DNA from 2 places in the Pseudorhodoferax sp. LjRoot39 genome. Region 1 is predicted to be linked to the other one. Evidence: predicted binding sites of a transcription regulator. Region 1 holds the regulator's gene; the other holds the start of a gene.
What was found. The regulator LexA, encoded in region 1, represses DNA repair genes until DNA is damaged. The targets are predictions, from matches to a motif close to ACTGTATNNNNATACAGT.
Positions count from the first base shown of each region.

Region 2: the regulator LexA is predicted to act here: its motif matches at 2,035-2,052, upstream of imuA (translesion DNA synthesis-associated protein ImuA).

Region 1 is NZ_CAXUQL020000001.1:5,358,227-5,362,081, reverse strand. Features, by position in the region: gene ACSQ4M_RS25005 (hypothetical protein) at 1-623, shown strand, start outside; gene ACSQ4M_RS25000 (D-2-hydroxyacid dehydrogenase family protein) at 656-1,663, opposite strand; gene ACSQ4M_RS24995 (hypothetical protein) at 1,749-2,036, opposite strand; gene lexA (transcriptional repressor LexA) at 2,161-2,850, opposite strand; gene ACSQ4M_RS24985 (asparaginase) at 2,954-3,855, shown strand, end outside.
Region 2 is NZ_CAXUQL020000001.1:4,079,876-4,083,730, reverse strand. Features, by position in the region: gene ACSQ4M_RS19035 (error-prone DNA polymerase) at 1-36, opposite strand, end outside; gene ACSQ4M_RS19030 (DNA polymerase Y family protein) at 29-1,324, opposite strand; gene imuA (translesion DNA synthesis-associated protein ImuA) at 1,296-2,018, opposite strand; gene ACSQ4M_RS19020 (sigma-70 family RNA polymerase sigma factor) at 2,191-2,691, shown strand; gene ACSQ4M_RS19015 (FecR family protein) at 2,684-3,643, shown strand; gene ACSQ4M_RS19010 (TonB-dependent siderophore receptor) at 3,616-3,855, shown strand, end outside.

The sequences.
Region 1 (3,855 bases):
ATCCGGCGACGCTGCTCAGCATCGAGACCGCCTGGGGCCACGTGCGCGTGCTGGACACGATCGAGGCCAACCTGCTGCGCCATCCGGACGACACCGGTCGTCCCCTCGACCTGGCCGCCTACCGGGATCTGCTGATGCTGTATGGCGTGGCGCAGGATGTGTTCGTGCCCGCGGGCGGCACGCGCTCGCCTTCCGGCTTCGGGGTGATCGCTCCGCCTGCACCGGCGGTGGCCGGGCAGCGTGGATTGGGCGCAGGCCCGCAGGCCGGTGCGCCGCTCATGGCCAGCGCCGCCACGGATTCGATGCTGGATCTCGTGCCGGATTCCGGGCAGGCTCCTCTGCCAACAGCGCATGACGGTACTGGGCTGGAGCTCGACATCGACCTGTCGACGAGCACGGGCGAGGTCGCGGCGCTTCCGGAGCTGTCGCTGGTCGACATCGACCTGCCGCTGCTGGACGATGACGCGTTCGCCGAGGCGCCGGCATCGGCGCCCACCCCGATGGCCCCGCCCGCCAGCATGCCGGCCAGGTCCGACAAGCCCGAGATCGACAGCGGCCTGATCGACTTCGACCTGTTCGATCCGAACACCGAGGCGCGCATCGCGCCCAAGTCCACGCGCTGAGGTCCCGGGGGGCTACCGCCCCCTCGAGGCCTTCAGCGGCGTACCTGCAGTGAGCCCGGGTTGACGATGTTGGTGGGCGTGCCGCGGATGTAGTTCAGCACGTTGTCGAATGCGGCGTTGAAGTACATCTCGTAGCTCTGCAGTTCCACATAGCCGATGTGCGGCGTGCAGATGCAGTTCTCCAGACGCAGCAGCGCGTGGCCCTGCAGGATGGGTTCGCTTTCGAACACGTCGACGGCAGCCATGCCGGGGCGGCCGCGGTTCAGGCCGGCCAGCAGCGCATCGGGCTCGATGAGTTCGGCGCGCGAAGTGTTGACCAGCAGCGAGGTCGGCTTCATGCGCGCCAGGTCGTCGAGCTTGACGATGCCGCGTGTCTCCTCGTTGAGGCGCAGGTGCAGCGACAGCACGTCGCTGTTGGCGAACAGCTCCTCCTGGCTGGCCGCGATCTGGTGGCCGTCGGCCAGCGCGCGCTCGCAGGAGCCGGCCCGCCCCCAGACCAGCACGCGCATGCCGAAGGCGCGTGCATAGGTGCTGACGATCTGGCCGATGCGGCCGTAGCCGAAGATGCCCATGGTGCGTTCGCGCAGCACCGTGCCCAGGCCGAAGTTGGGCGGCATGGAGGCGGTCTTCATGCCGGATTGCTGCCAAGCACCATGCTTGAGGTTGCCGATGTACTGCGGCAGACGGCGCGTGGCCGCCATGATCAAGGCCCAGGTCAGTTCGGCCGGTGCCACCGGCGAGCCCACGCCTTCGGCCACGGCCACGCCGCGTTCGGTGCAGGCCGCCACATCGATGTGCGGGCCGACGCGCCCTGTTTGCGCGATCAGCTTGAGGCGGGGAAGTTTCTCGATCAGCGCCCGGTTCAGGTGGGTGCGTTCGCGGATCAGCACAAGGATGTCCGCGTCACGCAGCCGGACCGACAACTGTCCCAGGCCCTTGACGGTGTTGGTGTAGACCTTGGCCGCATAGGGTTCGAGCTTGGCTGCGCATTCGAGCTTGCGCACCGCGTCCTGGTAGTCATCGAGGATCACAATGTTCATGCGGCCATTGTGCCTCGCGCCCCCATGGCGCCAGGGCGCCAGCGGGTATGGCGCCCACGCTGGGCGCTGCTCCCATGCCGCGTCGTCAGTGCCGTGTGGACGCGGATTCCACTGCGGCCAAGCGGTCCAGTTCTGCGCACACATCGGCCATGCGGCCGGAGATGACCATGCGGCCCGCCGCCGTGCGGGGTTGGTGCGGCTCCAGCACGCGCAACACGCGCAGGGCCGGTGTGGGGCGGGCCACGGCGGGCACCACCTGCAACGACCGGCGGCGCAGCCGCTGCTGCAGGCGGCCCGCCAGCCGCGGACCGAACTCCTCAAACCACTGCGGCAACCGGGCCACGCGCACGGCGGTCAGCATTGCGATTCCCATTTCAAACTCCTTCCGTCCATCGGGCGGATTGGGGCAGGATTGGTTGAAAGGCACAGCACCAGGGTTGCCGCGCGCTGCGCGGCGGACGCCCGCCACCTGACACTGTGCGAAAAGGCTTGGGGGCCTACATCAGCATGGTGTTGCGGATCAGCCCCACGGCCAGGCCTTCAATCTCGAAGGGGTCGCCGGGCTCCACGAAGATGGTGGGGTAGTCGGGGTTCTCGGGGTGCAGTTCGATGCTGTCGGCGGTGCGCTTGTAGCGCTTGACGGTGACATCGTCGCCGAGTCGGGCCACGACGATCTGGCCGTTCTTGGCATCCTTGGTGGCGCGCACGGCGAGCAGGTCGCCGTCCATGATGCCGGCGTCGCGCATGGACATGCCGCGCACCCGCAGCAGGTAGTCGGGCTTGTGCTGGAACAGGCTGCTTTCCACGTAGTAGGTCTGGTCCACGTGCTCCTGCGCGAGGATGGGCGAGCCCGCTGCCACGCGGCCGATCAGCGGCAGGGCCAGTTGCGCCAATTCCTGCAGGGGCAGCGTGAACTGCTTGCTGCGGCGTTCGTTGACCGAGCGCAGCATGTCACTGCGCAGGCGGATGCCGCGCGAGGTGCCGCTCACGAGTTCGATGACGCCCTTGCGCGCCAGGGCCTGCAGGTGTTCTTCTGCGGCGTTGGCGGACTTGAAGCCCAGTTCGGCGGCAATCTCTGCACGCGTGGGCGGGGCGCCAGTGTTCGCGATGGCGGCCTGGATCAGTTCCAGGATCTGTTGCTGGCGTGCCGTGAGCTTGGCCGGAAATGCAGAAGAGGCGTCTGGCATGGCAGTTCCTTGTGCGACGTGGTACAGCTACCCTATGGGCTGGAGCGACACAGTGGTCTGTGTAAATTTCCAGTACCTGTATTTTCAATCAGTTTCTACAAGCATGCAAGCACCAGACGTATTTCCAGGGGCATCCCCGCGCACGCTGCTCGTCCTGGGCTCGGGCGGAACCATCGCGGGCCTGGCGCCGCGTGCGGGCGACACGCTGGGCTACCAGGCGGCCCAGGTCGGCGTGGCGCAGCTGTTGGCGGGCTTCGAGGCGCCGCCCGGCTGTGTGCTGCAGGTCGAGCAGGTGGCGCAGATCGACAGCAAGGACATGGATGCCGCGGTGTGGCTGCGGCTGGCGCAGCGCTGCGCCGAGGCACTCGCGCGCGACGATGTGCAGGGCATCGTGATCACGCACGGCACCGACACGCTGGAGGAGACGGCCTACTTCCTGCAGGCGGTGCTGGCGCCGGCCAAGCCGGTGGTGCTGGCGTGCGCGATGCGGCCTGCCAACGCGGCCATGCCGGACGGGCCGCAGAACCTGCGCGACGCGCTCGCCGTGGCGGCGCAGCCGGGTGCGCACGGCGTGGTGGCCGTCTGTGCCGGCGTGGTGCATGCAGCGTTCGACGTGCGCAAGGTGCACGGCTACCGGCTGGACGCCTTCGGCTCGGGGGACGCCGGCCCGTTGGGCTATGTGGAGGCGGGCGCCTTGCGCCAGTTGCGGGACTGGCCGCAGACCGTGCCCACGGCCGGACTGCTGGCACGGCTGCCGGCAGTGCCGCAGGCCTGGCCGCGGGTGGAGATCGTGTTCAGCCACGCGGGCGCGAGCGGCGCCGGTGTCGATGCGCTGGTGCGCGACGGCGCGCGCGGCATCGTGGTCGCTGCAACCGGCAATGGCAGCGTGCACCATGCATTGGAAGCGGCCCTGCTGCGCGCACAGGCAGCGGGCTTGCGCGTGCTGCGCGCCAGCCGCTGCGAGCAGGGGCGGGTGATGGGAGGAGGGGGCGACGCGCTGCCCGG
Region 2 (3,855 bases), 1.3 Mb from region 1:
GTCCTTCTCCTGGGCATTGCGCGAGGGATCAGGCATAGGCGCCCTGCAGGAACCAGCGCGGTTCGGCCTGGCCGCTGTGCGGCCGTTCGCTGTACAGCCACAGCAGGCCCAGTTTTGCGCTGCGTGCCAGCCGGTAATCGCGCATGGCAGGCTGGGCGGCGTCCAGATCCCACCACCCCGCCCCATCCACACGGCGCGGCCTGGCCAGCAGCTGCAGCGGACCCTGGAAGACGGGTTGGCCCTGCCGGTCCATCTCCAGCGGCAAGGGCTCGCGCAGCAACCAGGCCGGGTACAGCGCGGCGTCGGGCGCCAGCGTCTCGGCGGCCGGCGCGCCGCCCTGCTGCGCCTCCTGTGCGGGCACCCAGCGCTGCATGCACTCGGGCCGGTGGTCGGCCACGAGCCGGGGCACCAGCACGCGGTCCGCGCCCAGGCGCGCGGCCAGGCGCTCGACCAGCGCGTGCAGGGGCTCGCCCTGCTGCCGCTCTTCGGGCAGCAGGCTGGCGCTGGCACCGGGCAGCGGCGCCACCTCCAGCGTGCGCAGGCGCAGGTGGTTGGCCGGCGCGGCCAGGCTGCGGTGCTGCAGGTGTTCCAGCAACAGCCGGCACAGGTGCGCCATGTCCTGCGTGGGCCGGGCCGTGCGGATGGGCAGGCGGTCCAGGCGCGGCAGGCTGCGGCCGTCGATCCGGCGCAGGTCGTGCGTCCACTCCAGCTCCAGCGCCAGCACACCGCGCTGGCCGGCGCGCAGCCAGGTGTGCAGCGCATCCAGCAGGCGCTGGCCGGTCCACAGCAGCTCGGGCGCGGCGGTGGCGATGGCGGGCAGCTCCAGGTTCTGGTCGAACACGGGCGGCAGCAGGCACCAGTCGTACGCGGCCGGGCGCTCGCCGTAGGCCTGGTCCAGCGCCTCCAGCAAGGCGGCGCCGAAGCGGCGCGCCACGCCGGCACGCGGCAGCGCGCGCAGTTCGCCGAAGCTGCGGCAGCCGGTGCGCTCCAGCACCGCCAGGGCTGGTGCCGCGGCCGCCAGCGAGTCCAGCGGCAGACCGTCTGGCAACTGCGCTGGCGGTTGGCGGTCGCGGATCTTGAGCTGCAGCAGCGCCAGCGCCACCAGGGCCGTGCGGCCACGTGCCCAGGCGCGGCAGGGCTGCAGCGCACCGGGTTGCAGCAGTTGTTGGAGTAGCGCGCGCAGGCCGCCCCACAGCCGCAACGTGCCGGACACCTCCAGCAGCACGCAGCCCTGGTCCACGGCCACGCGCGGCGTGAAGCGCAGCGCCTGCCAGCACCAGGGCTGCAGCTGCTCCTCAGGCGGTGACAGGGCGATCCAGGCCATGGCGGGTCTCGGTTGGCACGGCCGGCTGCGCAGGACAGGCACGCCGGCGCAGTGCCAGCAGCGCAGCCAGTGCCGGCGCCTCGGCCGGCAATGCGATCGGCCGGGCCATGGGGGGGCCGCGGCGCTTGAACACCAGCACCTGCAGCGCCGCCTCGCCCTCCAGCCGCAGCCGCAGCGGTGCCGGAGAGGATTCGGCCTGCGCTGCGGCCGGACGGAAGGCGAACAGCGGCTTGCCATGGTCGAGCGCGGCCAGGTGCAGCCGGCGCAGCCCGTCGGCCCGCACGCGCGGCAGCCAGGCCAGCACGGCCGGCACATCGGCGCAGCGCACGGCCTGCTCGGCTGCCCACAGCCGCGCCTTGTCCTCCTCGGCCCGCACCCACAGCAGCTGTGTCGCCGGCAGGCCCTGCGCGGCCAGCGCCGGCGCGAAGGGCTGCAGGCCCTCGGGCGCACCGACCAGGGCCACGGGGCCGCGCGCAGGCAAGGCCAGCCGCGCCAGCGTCGGCAATAGCACACGCCAGTCGTGGCAGGCCGCGCGGGCTTGCAGCAGCTCGGTCAGGCCGGCTGCGGGCCAGCCGCCGCCGGGCAACTCGGCGTCCAGCGCCGCGTGGCCGCTGGGCAGGGCAGCGGCCGGGGCCAGTCCCAGCGCATCGCCGCGCCAGATATCGGCCCGCTCCGGCAAGGAAGAGGACGCCATGGGATTTACTCAATTTACTGGTTATTCGTACAGCATTATCCAGCCCATGCCGGCCCGGTCAAGCAGCCGCACTGTCTTATGGATGTCACACCCGGCACAAGCGGCGGCGGTGCGCCCGGGTGTGGCCCATAGAATCGAATGAGAAACGTTTTCAGTACTTTTCCGCCCTGCCATGCAGCCCACCCACCCAGAGTCCGTCGGCTCCCTGTACGCCGAGCACCGCAGCTGGCTGCAGACGCTGCTGCACCGCAAGCTGGGCTGCCCACACAAGGCCGAGGACTTCACGCACGACACCTTCCTCAAGGTGCTGCTGTCGCAGGCCTCGGCCGCGCTGCGCGAGCCGCGCGCCTTCCTGACCACGGTGGCGCACGGGCTGGTGGTCTCGCACTGGCGCCGGCTGGAGCTGGAGCGCGCCTACCTGGACGCGCTGGCCACGCAGGGCCAGGCCCTGGCTGGCTCGCCCGAGGAGCAGGCCCTGGCGCTGGAGGCGCTGCAACAGGTCGATGCGCTGCTGGCCGGCCTGTCGATGAAGGCGCGCCAGGCTTTCCTGATGGCGCGGCTGGATGGCCTGGGCTATGCCGAGATCGCGGCCGAACTGGGTGTCTCCGACCGCATGGTCAAGAAATACATGGCGCAGGCCATGCACAGCCTGCTGCTGAACCCGCATGCATGAGCAGGCGGCCGAGGCCGTGCTGCGCGAGGCGGCCCAATGGTTCGCAACCCTGCAGGACGGCGCGGGCGAGGCGGAACGCCAGCGCTGGCGCCAGTGGCTCGCGGCCGACCCGCGCCACGCGCAAGCCTGGGCCCGCGTCGAGACGCTGAGCCTCCGCTTCGACCACCTCGCGCCGCGGCTGGACCGCCGCGCCACGCGCAGCGCCTTCGGCCAGCTGGACCGCAGCAGGCGCCGCCACCTGAAGCTGCTGGGCGTGGCCGCCGGCGGCGGCCTGCTGGCCTTTGCCGGCCTGCGCGAGCAGGGCTGGCAGCGCTGGACGGCCGACCACGCCACGGCCGTGGGCGAACGCCGCGAAGCCCTGCTGCCCGACGGCAGCCGGCTCTGGCTCAACACCGACAGCATCGTGCGCCTGGCCTTCGACGGCCGGCAACGCCAGCTGCAACTGCTGCGCGGCGAGCTGCGCATCGACACGGCGGCCGACAGCGCGCAGCCGGCGCGGCCCTTCGAGGTCGCGCTCGACGCGGGCTGGCTGCGCCCCGAGGGCACGCGCTTCTCCGTGCGGCGCGAGGGCGGCGCCTGCCAGGTGACGGTGTTCGAAGGCGCGGTGCGCGTGCAGCCGCGCACGCAGGCGCAGGACCTGCTGCTGCCGGCCGGCCAGCAGCTGCGCTTCGACGCCCAGAGCGCCGGCACGGCCCAGGCCGCCCCACCCCATGGCGACGCCTGGACACGCGGCATGCTCGTGGCCGATGGCATGCGCCTGGTCGAGCTGGCGGCCGAACTCGCGCGCCACCGACGCGGCCACCTGGCCTGCGCGCCCGAGGTGGCCGGGCTGCGCGTGGTCGGCGCCTACCCGCTGGACCAGCCCGAACAGATCTGGCAGGCGCTGGAGCGCAGCCTGCCGGTGCGCGTGTTCCGGCCCATGCCATGGTTCGTGCGCATCGAAGCCGCCTGAGCGCCTGTGCCCTGCTGCTGGCCGTTGCATCGGCCTGGGCACAGCCCGCCGCCACCACGGTGCGCGACTGGCGCATTCCCGCCGGTCCGCTGGGCCGCGCGCTGGCCCAGCTCGCGGCCGAGGCCGGTGTGCTGTTCTCGGCGGATGCGCGCCTGCTGGACGCGCGCAGCACGCCCGGCGTGCAGGGCCGCTACGCGCTGCCGCAGGCCTTC